Regions from separate parts of the Streptosporangium sp. LJ11 genome, predicted to be linked through region 3. Evidence: riboswitches for the same ligand, from Rfam matches in the RefSeq annotation. Region 3 holds a riboswitch; each other region holds the start of a gene.
What was found. Region 3 has a riboswitch for S-adenosylmethionine ahead of ACTOQ3_RS29715 (aminotransferase class V-fold PLP-dependent enzyme). Riboswitches for the same ligand answer to the same signal wherever they lie in the genome.
Positions count from the first base shown of each region.

Region 1: linked by a shared signal. The riboswitch ahead of thrC (threonine synthase) and the one ahead of ACTOQ3_RS29715 (aminotransferase class V-fold PLP-dependent enzyme) in region 3 are both predicted to bind S-adenosylmethionine.
Region 2: linked by a shared signal. The riboswitch ahead of ACTOQ3_RS16455 (glutathione S-transferase C-terminal domain-containing protein) and the one ahead of ACTOQ3_RS29715 (aminotransferase class V-fold PLP-dependent enzyme) in region 3 are both predicted to bind S-adenosylmethionine.

Region 1 is NZ_JBPXMB010000054.1:27,608-31,880, reverse strand. It holds gene ACTOQ3_RS42560 (cold-shock protein) at 562-762, opposite strand; gene ACTOQ3_RS42555 (MoaD/ThiS family protein) at 1,109-1,384, opposite strand; gene thrC (threonine synthase) at 1,407-2,705, opposite strand; SAM riboswitch class I at 2,720-2,862, opposite strand; gene ACTOQ3_RS42545 (S1 family peptidase) at 3,081-4,273, opposite strand, start outside.
Region 2 is NZ_JBPXMB010000010.1:32,918-37,190, forward strand. It holds gene ACTOQ3_RS16435 (TetR/AcrR family transcriptional regulator) at 1-227, opposite strand, end outside; gene ACTOQ3_RS16440 (ATP-binding cassette domain-containing protein) at 328-1,266, shown strand; gene ACTOQ3_RS16445 (ABC transporter permease) at 1,259-2,011, shown strand; gene ACTOQ3_RS16450 (DUF402 domain-containing protein) at 2,069-2,590, opposite strand; SAM riboswitch class IV at 2,643-2,755, shown strand; gene ACTOQ3_RS16455 (glutathione S-transferase C-terminal domain-containing protein) at 2,795-3,730, shown strand; gene ACTOQ3_RS16460 (FAD/NAD(P)-binding protein) at 3,727-4,273, shown strand, end outside.
Region 3 is NZ_JBPXMB010000022.1:95,438-99,710, reverse strand. It holds gene ACTOQ3_RS29725 (acyltransferase family protein) at 1-54, opposite strand, end outside; gene ACTOQ3_RS29720 (NADH-quinone oxidoreductase subunit D) at 79-1,263, opposite strand; gene ACTOQ3_RS29715 (aminotransferase class V-fold PLP-dependent enzyme) at 1,281-2,615, opposite strand; SAM riboswitch class IV at 2,668-2,783, opposite strand; gene ACTOQ3_RS29710 (TerC family protein) at 3,018-3,884, shown strand; gene ACTOQ3_RS29705 (cytochrome P450) at 3,912-4,273, shown strand, end outside.

The DNA.
Region 1 (4,273 bases), on a different contig from region 3:
TCCTCGTTAAACGCGATCATCTTGGCTGCCATACGGCTAACCTCCCAGAGAAAGGGTGGCTTACACCGGATCGAGTCGACGCCCGCGACGGCATGTGGGCCCACGACTCCGTTCGGCGGGCCCCATCGCCTCGATCCAGGATTGGCACTCTCTATGCGTGAGTGCCAACAATCTATTTAGCACTCTACCCTGCCGAGTGCAAGCCACGATCCGTTGACCTGCGCCGCCCGAGACGGAGACGTCAGCTCCGTGTCATGTGGACGTAGATCTCGCGTCACGTCGATGTGGGCCGCGCGTCATCATCGGCCCGCCGCGCGTTCCGCGCCCCCGCGGGCTTCGCGCGCCCGCGTGCGCCTCCGGGCGTCTCCGCGCGACCGCGCACCACCACCCCGCCTCTCGACCCGTACCCCCGCGCGGCCACGTGCGGCCACGTGTCCCGTACGACGCGAAGACCCGGCTCACCTGAAGGGGGGCGAGCCGGGCCTGGGCGGTGAGGATCCAGCGGACTGCGATACCGCGGGATCCACCGGCTCTTCCCTGCGAATTCACGAAACGGCTACGTCAGACCGCCCGGACGGACTCCGCCTGGGGACCTTTCTGACCCTGGGTGATCTCGAACTCGACCCGCTGGCCCTGCTCGAGGGCCCGGTAGCCGTCCATCATGATCGCGGAGTAATGGACGAACACATCCTTACCACCGTCTACCGCGATGAAGCCGTAGCCCTTGTCCGCGTTGAACCATTTGACGGTGCCCTGCGCCACTTGCGACTCCTCTTACTGGTCTTAAGGACGACGCCCATTCCTCTCGCGAAGTCCTCAATCGCCGGGACGGACTTCGCCACGTCGATCGTTCCGACCATACCTGTGGGAAGCGGTAGGGCAACAGAGTCAAGCACCAAACTACCGCTTTACGAGAGCTTTTAGTACGAGAACAGAGTTTCACTATCACTATTAGTTAGTTAAGGGTTACATCATCCATCTAGTCCACGAATATGAGCTTGCATCATAAAATACGGCACCCGCCCGGCCTGAGCCGGGCGGGTGCCGTGGAGTCGCGGGTGCCCCGAGGGTGGCGCGGGGCGGTCAGCGCCGCCTCAGGGCGGGAGAATCAACCTCCGGCCACCGCCGGGATGATGGAGACCTGGACGCCGGAGGGCGTGGCCGTGTCGAGGTTGTCGACAAAACGGACGTCCTCATCCCCTACATAGACGTTGACAAAACGTCGGATCTTTCCCGATTCATCAAGAATCCGGGCGCCGATCCCCGGGAAGTCCGCGTCGAGCTTCTGAAGAACATCACGCAGGGTCTCACCCTCTCCGTTCACCTCGGCGGCACCATCGGTGTAAGTCCGGAGAATCGTCGGAATCCGCACAGAAACGCTCATAATTCAGTACCTTTCACGATTTCTAGGCGATAGCCGCACGGAATGCGTCAAGAGAAGGCCGAATCACCGCGGTCGGGCGCGCCTCCGCGGCCACCGCGTCGAGGGTCTTGAGGCCGTCTCCGGTGTTGAGCACCACGGTCTCGGCGTCGGGGTCGAGGGTGCCCGAGGCGACCAGCTTGCGCAGCACCCCGACGACGACGCCCCCGGCGGTCTCGGCGAAGATGCCCTCGGTCCTGGCCAGCAGCCGGATCGCGTCGACGATCTCGGCGTCGGTGACGTCCTCGACCGCGCCGCCGGTGCGGCGGGCGATGTCCAGGACGTACGGGCCGTCGGCCGGGTTGCCGATCGCCAGCGACTTGGCGATCGTGTCCGGCTTGACCGGGCGGATCACGTCGTGGCCCGCCTTGTAGGCGGCGGAGACCGGGGAGCACCCCTCGGCCTGGGCCGCGAAGATCTTGTACGGCCTGTCCTCGACCAGGCCGAGCGCGACCAGCTCCTTGAAGCCCTTGTCGATCTTCGTGAGCTGCGAGCCCGACGCGACCGGGATGACGATCTGGTCGGGGATGCGCCAGCCGAGCTGCTCGGCGATCTCGTAGGCCAGGGTCTTGGACCCCTCCGCGTAGTACGGCCGGAGGTTGACGTTGACGAAGCCCCACTGGTCGCCCAGCTCGTCGCCGATGAGCTCGGAGCAGAAGCGGTTCACGTCGTCGTACGTGCCCTCGATGCCGATGAGCCTGCCGCCGTACACGGAGGCCATGACGATCTTGGCCTGCTCCAGGTCGGAGGGGATGAACACGCAGGCGTCCAGCCCGGCCCGCGCGGCGGCGGCGGTCACGGCGCCGGCCAGGTTGCCGGTGGAGGAGCAGGAAAGAGTGTGGAAACCGAAGTTGCGGGCGGCCTCGACGGCGATGGCCACCACGCGGTCCTTGAAGGAGTGCGTGGGGTTGCCGGAGTCGTCCTTCACGTGCAGGGAGCGGATGCCCAGCTCGCGGGCGAGGTTGCCGGCGTTGACGAGCTTGGTCCAGCCGGGCGCCATGTTGGGCTTGGCGGCCACGTCGTCGGGGACGGGCAGCAGCGAGCGGTAGCGCCAGATGTTGGTCGGCCCCTCGGCGATCCGCTCCCGGGTCACACGCCCGAAGTCGTACGCGATCTCAAGGGGCCCGAAACACTCGTTACAGGCGAAGCTGGGGCCGAGGTCGTAGCGGGCACCGCACTCCCGGCAGGACAGGGCGACGGCGGGGCCGAAGCGCCGGTCTCGCGCGTCGCCGGCACGACCGGAGGAGGTGGTGGTGGTGTTGTTCTCAGTGGTTGCGAGCGCCATGAAGCGAGGCCTTTCCCTCATCTTCGTCTGCGGACCACCCTGGTCACAGACCGGAATTGGCACCTGTCCCGGCCGACCTCGTTCAGATCACGAGTCTTGAACCGGGATGGTTGCCGGGGCTTCGCAGGGCCGGTCCCTCCACCCCTCTGGATGAGCAAATATTCAGTTGGAAACCTGACGCGCAGGTCCTCAGCACTCTACCCCGACCCGCCGCCCTCCTGACTCCTTGTCTCACTGTGCGAGACATGGCGTGTTATCCACCGGACGATCGAACCTTGGCCGCCGCTCGCGGGGCACCCGGCACGCGCCCCGGACGGCAGGCGGGGTCCCGCCCCCTTCCCGGTCGTCGCCGCCGGAGGCGACCCGCCGGAGCGGTCACGGCACTCGGATCCCCAGGGTGTAGGAGCCGGAGCCTGCCACGGAGACCACCCGGTAGCGGTAGTAGCCGGGCGTGCCGTTGTAGGAGATTCTCTCGTCGGGACCCGCGCTGCTGGAGGTCGCGACGACCGACCAGCCCGCCCTGTTCCACTTCTGCAGGTACAGGTCGAAGTCGGTGCCGTCGGGGCCGTCCAGGCAGGCGAAGTGGAGGCCCCCGGCGGTCGGCCTGTAGTGGAGACCCTTCGGCTGGTAGGCGGCCCCACCGGCGGCCAGGGTGCCGTTGTGGGTGTTGGGGAAGCCGTTGCAGGTGCCCGTGACCGGCGGCGGCGGATTGCCCGCGGTGGTCCTCAGGGCCAGGCCGTAGGCGGTGAGGATCGGGGCGATCGGCTGGAAGTAGGTGGTGCCGCCCTGGTTGCAGTCGCCGGAGCCGCCGGAGGTGACGCCCTGGGCCTGGTCGACGGAGATGAACGAGCCGCCGGAGTCCCCGGATTCGGCGCAGACGGTGGTGCGGGTCAGCCCGAAGACGTTGCCCTGGGGGTAGGTGATACTGGCGTCGCGCTGCTGGATGAGGCCGCAGTGCCAGTCGGTGGTGGAGCCGGACCGGCAGACCGAGGCTCCCTCGACGGCGACCTGGGCGCCGGCGACGGGCGCGGTGCCGCCCTGGCCGTTGTCCACCGTCGGGGTGGCCGTCCAGTTGTCGTTGACCGAGACCCAGGCGTAGTCGCTGCCGGGGAAGACCGATCCCTCGAAGGTGCCCTGGGCGATGCGGTTGAAGCCGGTGGTGGCGGCGCCGGTCCTGCCGCAGTGACCCGCGGTGACGAAACCCTGCCGGGTGTCCTTGAGCACGGAGAAGCCGATCGAGCAGCGGCTGGTGCCGCCGATGTAGTAGGCGTCGCCGCCCACCAGGTCGTACAGCGGCTGGGGAACCTCGGTGGAGGGCAGCACCACTACCGCCGCTTTGTTCACCTCGGCGCTCTCGATGACGTTCTCGGCCGCCTGGGGTTGCGTGGACAGGACGACCACCTTGTTCCTCTTCACGTCGACGTAGCGCGCGCTCGACACGAGCGGCTGCGGCGGCAGGGTCTCGTCGAGCTCACGCTTGATCATGGTGAGCTCCGCCAGTGACCTGGTGACGATCTCGGCCTGGACTCCCGAGTCGAGGATCGTGGGGATGTCGGCGGCACTGGTGG
Region 2 (4,273 bases), on a different contig from region 3:
ATGAGCATGAGCAGGTCGCCCTTGGAGGTGACGTAGCGGTAGAGCGCCATCGTGGAGACGCCGAGCTCGGCGGCGATCTTGCTCATCGAGACCGCGGGGAGTCCCTCCGCGGAGCCCACGCGCAGGGCCGCCTCCACGATGTGCTCCAGGCTCAGGGTGCGTTTGGGCCCCTTGCCGGGCCGCTCGCGCAGCCCCCAGGCGATCTCCACGCTTTCCGGCACTTCCATCGCGCTCCCGGGCTTGACCGTCCTTTCCCGTGAGTGTATACCTTACGCAATACCGCGTATGCCATAAACAGTAGAGCGTACGCCATACGCAGGAGGGGCAGTGGAACCAGCGATAGAGGTCGTCGGCCTCACCAAGTCCTACGGCCGGGTCGCCGTCCTGACCGGTGTCGACCTGCGCGTCGCCAGGGGCAGCGTGTACGCGCTGCTCGGTTCGAACGGCGCGGGCAAGACCACGACCGTGCGCACCCTGGCGACGCTGGTCAGGCCGGACGCGGGGCGGGCCACGGTGGCCGGGTTCGACGTCGTGCGCGACCGCCGCCGGGTCCGCCGCGCCATCAGCCTGACCGGCCAGCACGCGGCGGTCGACGAGCTGCTGACCGGCGAGGAGAACCTGCGGATGATGGGCCGCCTGTCCGGTCTGTCGCGCGCGGCGGCCCGCCGCAGGGCGGCCGAGCTGCTGGAGCGGTTCGACCTGGTCGAGGCGGGGAGGCGGCGGGTCGGCACGTACTCGGGCGGCATGTGGCGACGGCTGGACCTGGCCGCGGGGCTGGTCGGCGCGCCGTCGGTGATCTTTCTCGACGAGCCGACCACCGGTCTCGACGTGCGGAGCAGGCAGGCGATGTGGGAGGTGATCACCCAGCTCACCGGCACGGGTACCACGGTCTTCCTGACCACCCAGTATCTGGAGGAGGCCGACAGCCTGGCCGACAGGATCGCGCTGCTCGACGGCGGGCGGGTGGTGGCGGAGGGCACCGCCGACGAGCTCAAGGCGAGGGTCGCCGCCTGGCGGCTGGACCTCGTCCTGTCCGACGCGCGGTCGTTCGCCGAGGTGACGCGCCTTCTCGGGGCGCGGGCCCTCCACGCCGATCTCGCCACGCTGACCGTCGGGGCGGCCACCGACGGGAGCGCCACGGGGATCCGCGCCCTGCTGGACGAGGTGGACCCGGGGCGTTCGGCGGTCGAGAGGTTCACCGTGCGCGGCGCCACGCTCGACGACGCGTTCCTCGCGCTGACGGACAGGGAGCGGGCCGGTGTCTGAACTCGCCGCCTGGCCGGTGATGACCGGCCGTGCCGTCCGCCTGTCGCTGCGCAACCTCGACGCGCTGCTCACCTCGTTCCTGATGCCCGTCCTGGTCATGCTGCTGTTCGTCTACCTGTTCGGCGGCGCGATACAGACCGGCACCGACTACGTCACCTACGCCGTCCCCGGCATCCTCGTCATGTGCGCCTCCTACGGCGCCTCCCTGACCGCGGTCGCCGTCAGCCACGACATGAGCCGGGGGATCGTCGACAGGTTCAGGTCGATGGACGTCGGCGGCGGGGCGTTCCTGGGCGGGCACGTGGCCGCGAGCACCGTGCGCAACCTCACCTCGCTCGCCATCGTGTTCGCCGTCGCGTTCCTGCTCGGCTTCCGGGCGGACGCGGGCCTGTCCGGCTGGGCCGCGGCGGTGGGCGTCCTGGTGGTGTTCGTCCTGGCCATGTCCGCCGTCTCGGCCCTGGTCGGCCTGCTGGCCAGGACGCCGGAGGCCGCGGGCGCCTTCACCTTCCTGGTGATGTTCCTGCCCTACCCGAGCAGCGCCTTCGTCCCGGTGCACACCATGCCCGCGTGGTTGCACGGGTTCGCGGAGAACCAGCCGGCCACGCCGATCATCGAGTCCGTACGCGGCCTGCTGCTCGACCGGCCCGTGGGGGGCGACCCGTGGAAGGCGCTGGCCTGGTGCGGCGGTTTCCTGCTGGTCTCGGCGGTCCTCTCCGCCAGGATGTTCCGCCACCGCGCCCGCTGAGGTCGCGGGGGTGCCGGGGCGGTGGGGGTCGCCACCCCCGGCACCCCCGCCCATGGTTCAGCCGACCAGGGTGAGCCAGCGCGGCGCGTCCCCGAAGGGGGCGGTGCGGGAGGTGACGGCCTCCATCAGCCAGGCGGCCGAGGCTCGGGCGTTCTCGACCACGTCGGTCGGGTAGGCGTACTTGACCCGGTGCTCCTCGAACTCGTCCTCGTCGTCCAGGAAGACCCTGCTCGGGCGGCCCTTCAGCAGGTTCCGGCGGGTCCGGATCACGTCGAGGTCCAGGTCGACCATGGTGACCTCGCCGTCTCTCCACTCCGGCACCGTGGAGACGTCGCAGTAGATCTCGTGCTTGTGCGGGGCGGCGTTGAAGGCGGCCGTCCACCAGGCGTCGCGCGGGAAGAGCATCACGAACGGATGCGGCCAGGGGACCGCGGGACCGTCGCCCTTGTGGCCACTGGAGTCGGCCACGCAGCCCGTCCACACCCCGTGCTCGTCCTCGCCGAGCAGCAGGCCGCGGTGATGCCAGTGCAGTGATCCGTCGTACTTGCGGTAGACCACGTTCACGCTCTCATAGGACATTCCACGACACTAAGCCTTGACAGAGATCTATGTATTTCCTACCTTCTAAATAGGTTAAGAGCGTCAGTGAGAAGCCCCGGCTGGCTGACCGGCAACCCTCGCACCGCGGCGGGGTGCCTCCGGGGGAGACCTGGCGGCACGGTGGGCGTGCCGCAAGCGCGGACCCCCTCAACCAGGGTCACCGAGACATGCCGGGAGCGCCACATGTCGAAGACCAGCACACTGAACCACGCGAGCCCCGTCGACCTCGACACCCACGGCCACTACCGGCCCGGTGGCAGGCCCGGCCCGCGCTACCCCTTCCAGGGGCGGATCGGCACATCCGCCTTCCCCGCCGAGCCCGGGCGCTATCACCTCTACGTCGCGGCCGTCTGTCCGTACGCGCAGCGCGCGGCCATCGTGCGCTCCCTCAAGGGACTCCAGGACGCGGTCTCGCTCTCCTACGTCGACGACGAGCGCGACGGGCGCGGGTGGGCGTTCCGCGAGCGGCGCGGGGCCGACCCGGTCAACGGGTTCACCATCCTTCGGCAGGCGTACGAGGTGACCGAGCCCGGCTTCGACGGGCACGTCTCGGTGCCGGTCCTGTGGGACAGGACGACCGGCCGCATCGTCAGCAACAACTTCCCCGACATCACGATCGACCTGGCCACCCGGTTCGGCGGCGACCCCGAGGCCGACCTCTACCCCGAGGAGCTCAGGCCGGAGATCGACGAGCTCAACACGAGGATCTACGAGATCGTCAACACGGCGGCGGGCCGCGTGGCGGCGACCACCACCGAGACCGCGTACACCGAGGCGCGCGGGGCCGTGGTCGCCTTCCTGGACGAGCTGGACGCCCGCCTGGCCGACCGCAGGTTCCTGTTCGGCTCGGGGATCACCGAGGCGGACGTGCGGCTCTGGCCGACCCTGCTCCGCTTCGACCTGAGCGACAACCCGGCGGCGAGGATCAGCGAGCGCCCGCTGACCGCCTTCCCCAACCTGTGGGCCTACGCCAGGGACCTGTACGCCCACCCCGCCTTCCGCGAGAACACCGACTTCGCCGTCATCGCCCGTACGTCGGGCGAGACCGACGCCTGGCGGATCCCGGTCGAGCCGTCGCACGCCGACTGGGACCAGCCGCACCGCAGAGCCGCCGTATGAGCGCCTCGATCGCCGTCGTCGGCGCCGGGCCGACGGGCACCTGCCTGGTGGAGCGCATCTGCGCCAACGCCGCCGACCTGCTCGGCTGGCCGTCGCTGGACGTCCACGTGATCGACCCCCACCCGCCGGGCGGCGGGCGCGTCTGGCGCCACGACCAGCCGGACCTGCTCTGGATGAACTCCGCCGCCGCCGACGTGACGCTCTTCACCGACGAGTCGGTGCGCTGCGAGGGACCGATCCGCCCCGGACCCACGCTGGCCGAGTGGCTCGGCGGCGACCCCGGCAGGTTCGCCTCCCGCCCGGCACAGAACGGCTACCTCTCCCACGTCTTCCGGCAGGCGGTGGCGAACGCCCCGCGCGGCGTCCGGGTGCACGTGCACGCCGCCCGCGCCGTCGACCTCGCCGACGTCCCCGGCGGGCAGGCGGTGACGCTGGACGACGGCCGGACGATCGAGGCCGACGCGGTGATCCTGGCCCAGGGACACGGCGACGTGACGCCGACGAGGGAGGAGAGCGCGCTGGCCGATCTGGCCGCGCGCGGGG
Region 3 (4,273 bases):
CGCCGAGGAGACGGGGGGAGTCGCCCTCTCCTGATCCTCACCGGGTTCGGTCATGCGGTTCCAACCGTGCCTTACTCGTCACTTGTCGATGTCGCCGACGACGAAGAACATCGAGCCCAGGATGGCCACCATGTCCGCGACCAGGTGGCCGGGGAGCATCTCGCGCAGCACCTGGACGTTGTTGAAGGAGGCCGAGCGGAGCTTCATCCGCCACGGCGTCTTCTCCCCGCGCGAGACCAGGTAGTAGCCGTTCAGGCCGAGCGGGCTCTCCGTCCAGGCGTAGGTGTGGCCCTCGGGAACCTTCAGCACCTTGGGCAGGCGCTGGTTGACCGGCCCCGGGGGCAGGTCGAGCAGCCGTTCCACGCAGGCGTCGGCCAGGTCGAGGGAGACCTTCACCTGTTCCAGCAGCACTTCGAAGCGGGCGTGGCAGTCTCCCGCCGACCGGGTGACGACCTTCACCGGCAGCTCGCCGTAGGCGAGGTACGGCTCGTCCCTGCGCAGGTCGACGTCGACGCCGGAGGCGCGGGCGATGGGGCCGCTCACGCCGTACTGCATGATCGTCTCGCGGTCGAGGACGCCCACCCCGCGCGTGCGGGCGAGGAAGATCTCGTTCCCGACGATCAGGTTCTCGATGTCGGGCAGCCGTCGCCGCACGTCGGCCACGGCCTGGGCGACCCGGCCCGTCCACCCCTCGGGGATCTCCTCCTTCAGGCCGCCGACCCGGTTGAACATGTAGTGCATGCGCCCGCCGGAGATCTCCTCCATCACGGCCTGGAGGGTCTCGCGCTCCCGGAACGCGTAGAAGACCGGGGTGATCGCGCCGAGCTCCAGCGGGTAGGAGCCGAGGAACATCAGGTGGCTGAGCACCCGGTTGAGCTCGGCCATCAGCGTGCGCGTCCAAACCGCCCTGACCGGCACCTCCATGCCGAGCATCCGCTCCACCGCGAGCACGACGCCCAGCTCGTTGGCGAACGCCGACAGCCAGTCGTGCCGGTTGGCCAGCACGATGATCTGCCGGTAGTCGCGCACCTCGAAGAGCTTCTCCGCGCCCCGGTGCATGTAGCCCACGATCGGCTCGGCCGAGCTGATCCGTTCCCCGTCCAGGGTGAGCCGCAGCCGCAGCACGCCGTGCGTGGACGGGTGCTGCGGACCGATGTTGAGGATCATGTCCTCGGTCGCGAGCTCCTTGCCGTGCGCCCCCCGCACGGCCTCGGCTCCCGCCCCCATTCCCACGCTCAGCTCGCGGGGCGCGCCTTCAGTCATAGGGCCATGCTGTCACGTCAGCCGCGCGAGGCAAGATCCCGCAGGGCGTCGATCAACCGGTCGACGTGCTCGGAGGTGGTACCGATGCCGATGGAGGCGCGGACGGCGGAGGCGGTGACGTCCTCGCAGCCGCCGTCCTTGGCGCCCAGCAGGTGCCGTACGAAGGGGTGGGCGCAGAACTTGCCGTCGCGGACGCCGATGCCGTAGTCGCCGGACAGGGCCTCGGCGACCTCGCGGGCGGTGAAGCCGTCCACCACGAAGGAGACGATGCCGACGCGCGGGTGGTCCGGGCCCCACAGGGACAGCTCGTGCACGCCGGGGACGGAGGCGAGGCCCGCGCGCAGGCGCTCGAGGAGGCGCTCCTCCTCGCGGACCAGCGGGGTCCAGCCGGTGGCGGTCAGGGCGTCGCAGGCCGCGGCGAGCGCGACGGCGCCCAGCACGTTCGGGGTTCCCGCCTCGTGCCGGGCCTCGGGGTCGTCGTGCCACTCAGTGCCGTCGTCGTTCACGGCCTTCACCGCGCCGCCGCCCCGCAGGTACGGCTCGGCCTCGGCCAGCCAGTCGGAACGGCCGATCAGCGCGCCGGTGCCGAACGGCGCGTAGAGCTTGTGGCCGGAGAAGACCACGTAGTCCAGGTCGAGAGCCGTCAGGTTGAAGTGGCGGTGCGGGACGAGCTGCGCGGCGTCGACGAGGACGCGGGCCCCGTGGCGGTGGGCGATGTGGGCCAGCGCGGCGATCGGCCAGAGCTCCCCGGTGACGTTGGAGGCGGCGGTCACGACCAGCAGCTTGGGGCCGTCGATCGAGGCGAGGGCGTCGTCGGCGGCGCGGACGGCCTCGCCGGGGAAGGCGGGGGCCGCCAGCCGCACGACCCGCTCCCAGGGCAGCAGCGAGGCGTGGTGCTCGGTGTCGAAGACCACGGCGGTGGTGCCCTCGGGCAGGCTGCGGGCCAGCAGGTTGGTCGCGTCCGTGGTGTTGCGGGTGAAGATCACCGAGTCGTCGGGACGGGCGCCGACGAAGGCGCGCACCGTGTGCCTGGCCTGCTCGTAGCGGGCCGTGGTCAGCTGGGACGCGTACCCGGCGCCGCGGTGGACGCTGGAGTAGGCCGGGAGCGCGGCGGCGACGGCGGCGCTCACCGGCTCCAGACAGGGGGCGCTCGCGGCGTAGTCGAGGTTGGCGTAGCGGACGAGCCTGCCGCCCCTGACCGGGACCTCCAGGTCCGAGCCGAGCACGGCCGGGATCGGGCGGTCACCGGACGCGTAGGTCCCGGGGACGGTCACCGGAGCGGCGGGGGTGGCCGGGGCGACGGGGGCGGGGATCGCGGGGCTCGCGGGGGTGAAGATCGTCAGGGTGGACATGCCAGGGCTCCTTCGAGGTCATCGGACCCCAACCCATGACACAGGTGCCTGGAGCCCGCGCTTGCCCGGCACACCTCGTGCCGGACCAGGTCCTCACCCGGGGCACCCCGCCGCGGACGCGAGGGTTGCCGGCCAGCGAGCCGGGGCTTGTCACTGGCACTCATGACCTACGGGGGAACTATAACCGACACCTCGCGGTGCCCCGCAAGTCCGAAACGTGATCAACCCGATATCGGAGCCGGGGCGGGCGTCCTCGGGAACGCCCGGCGGATTTGACAGCGAAGCGTGATGAGGGGAAAGGAACTCCGGGCGTCCCCCGGTCGTCCAGGCAGTCAGTCGAAGAAGCACTCAGGCAGCTGGGCCGGCGGTGCGTTCGGGCGTCGGCCGACGAAGGAGGAAGCAATGGACTGGGTGACCAACCCGGAGATATGGATAGGGTTCTTCACCCTTGTCGCCCTGGAGATCGTCCTGGGAATCGACAACATCATCTTCATCTCGATCCTGGTGGGCAAGCTCCCGCCCGAGCAGCGCGACAAGGCCCGCAAGCTCGGTCTCGCCGTCGCCCTGCTCAGCCGCCTCCTGCTGCTGCTGGCGTTGTCGTGGGTGGTGAGGCTCACCGAGCCGATGTTCGAGGTCTTCGGGCAGGGGATATCGGGGCGCGACCTGATCCTGATACTCGGCGGCCTGTTCCTGCTGGGCAAGAGCGTCCACGAGATGCACGGCAGCCTGGAGGGGGAGTCCCACCACTCCGAGGGCAAGGTCGCCTCGTCCTTCACCTCGGTGATCATCCAGATCATGATCCTCGACGTCGTCTTCTCGCTCGACTCGGTGATCACCGCGGTCGGCATGGTCGACGAGCTGGGCGTCATGATCGCGGCCGTCATCGTCTCGGTCATCGTGATGCTGGTCGCCTCCGGGCCGATCAGCCGCTTCGTGGACCGGCACCCGAGCATCAAGATGCTCGCCCTGTCCTTCCTGGTGCTGATCGGCGTCGTGCTCATCGCCGAGGGGTTCGAGCAGCACATCTCCAAGGGCTACATCTACTTCGCGATGGCGTTCTCGCTGCTGGTGGAGCTGCTGAACATCCGGATGCGCGGCAAGGCGGGGCGGAGGCCGGTCGAGCTGCGTTCCCGCTACGAGACCGAGGGCGAGGCCGGTCCGGAGACGCCGGAGGGCACGAACACCCCGGGGACCCCGGTGGGTCAGGGGGTTCCGGCGGGCCGGACGGACGAGCCGGTCGAGAGGGGGAAGCCGGACGAGCAGACCTGATCCTGAACCGGGGATTACGATGCTTACGTGCGCTTTGATCCCTGGAATCCGGAATTCGTCGCCCACCCCTATGACGTCTACGACGAGCTGAGGCGGGAGCGGCCGGTCAGCTTCTTCGAACCGACCGGCCAGTGGCTGGTGGCCAGGCACGCCGACGTCAACGCGCTGCTGCGGGACCGCAGGCTCGGCCGCTCCTACCTGCACGTGGCCTCGCACCAGGAGTTCGGCAGGCCGGACGACCCCGAGTTCCAGGACCCGTTCTGGCGGGTGATCAGGGCGGGAATGCTCGATGTCGAGCCGCCGGTGCACACCAGGCTCCGGCGGCTGGTGTCGAAGGCGTTCACCCCCCGCATGGTCGAGGCGCTCCGCCCCAAGGTCGCCCGGATGGC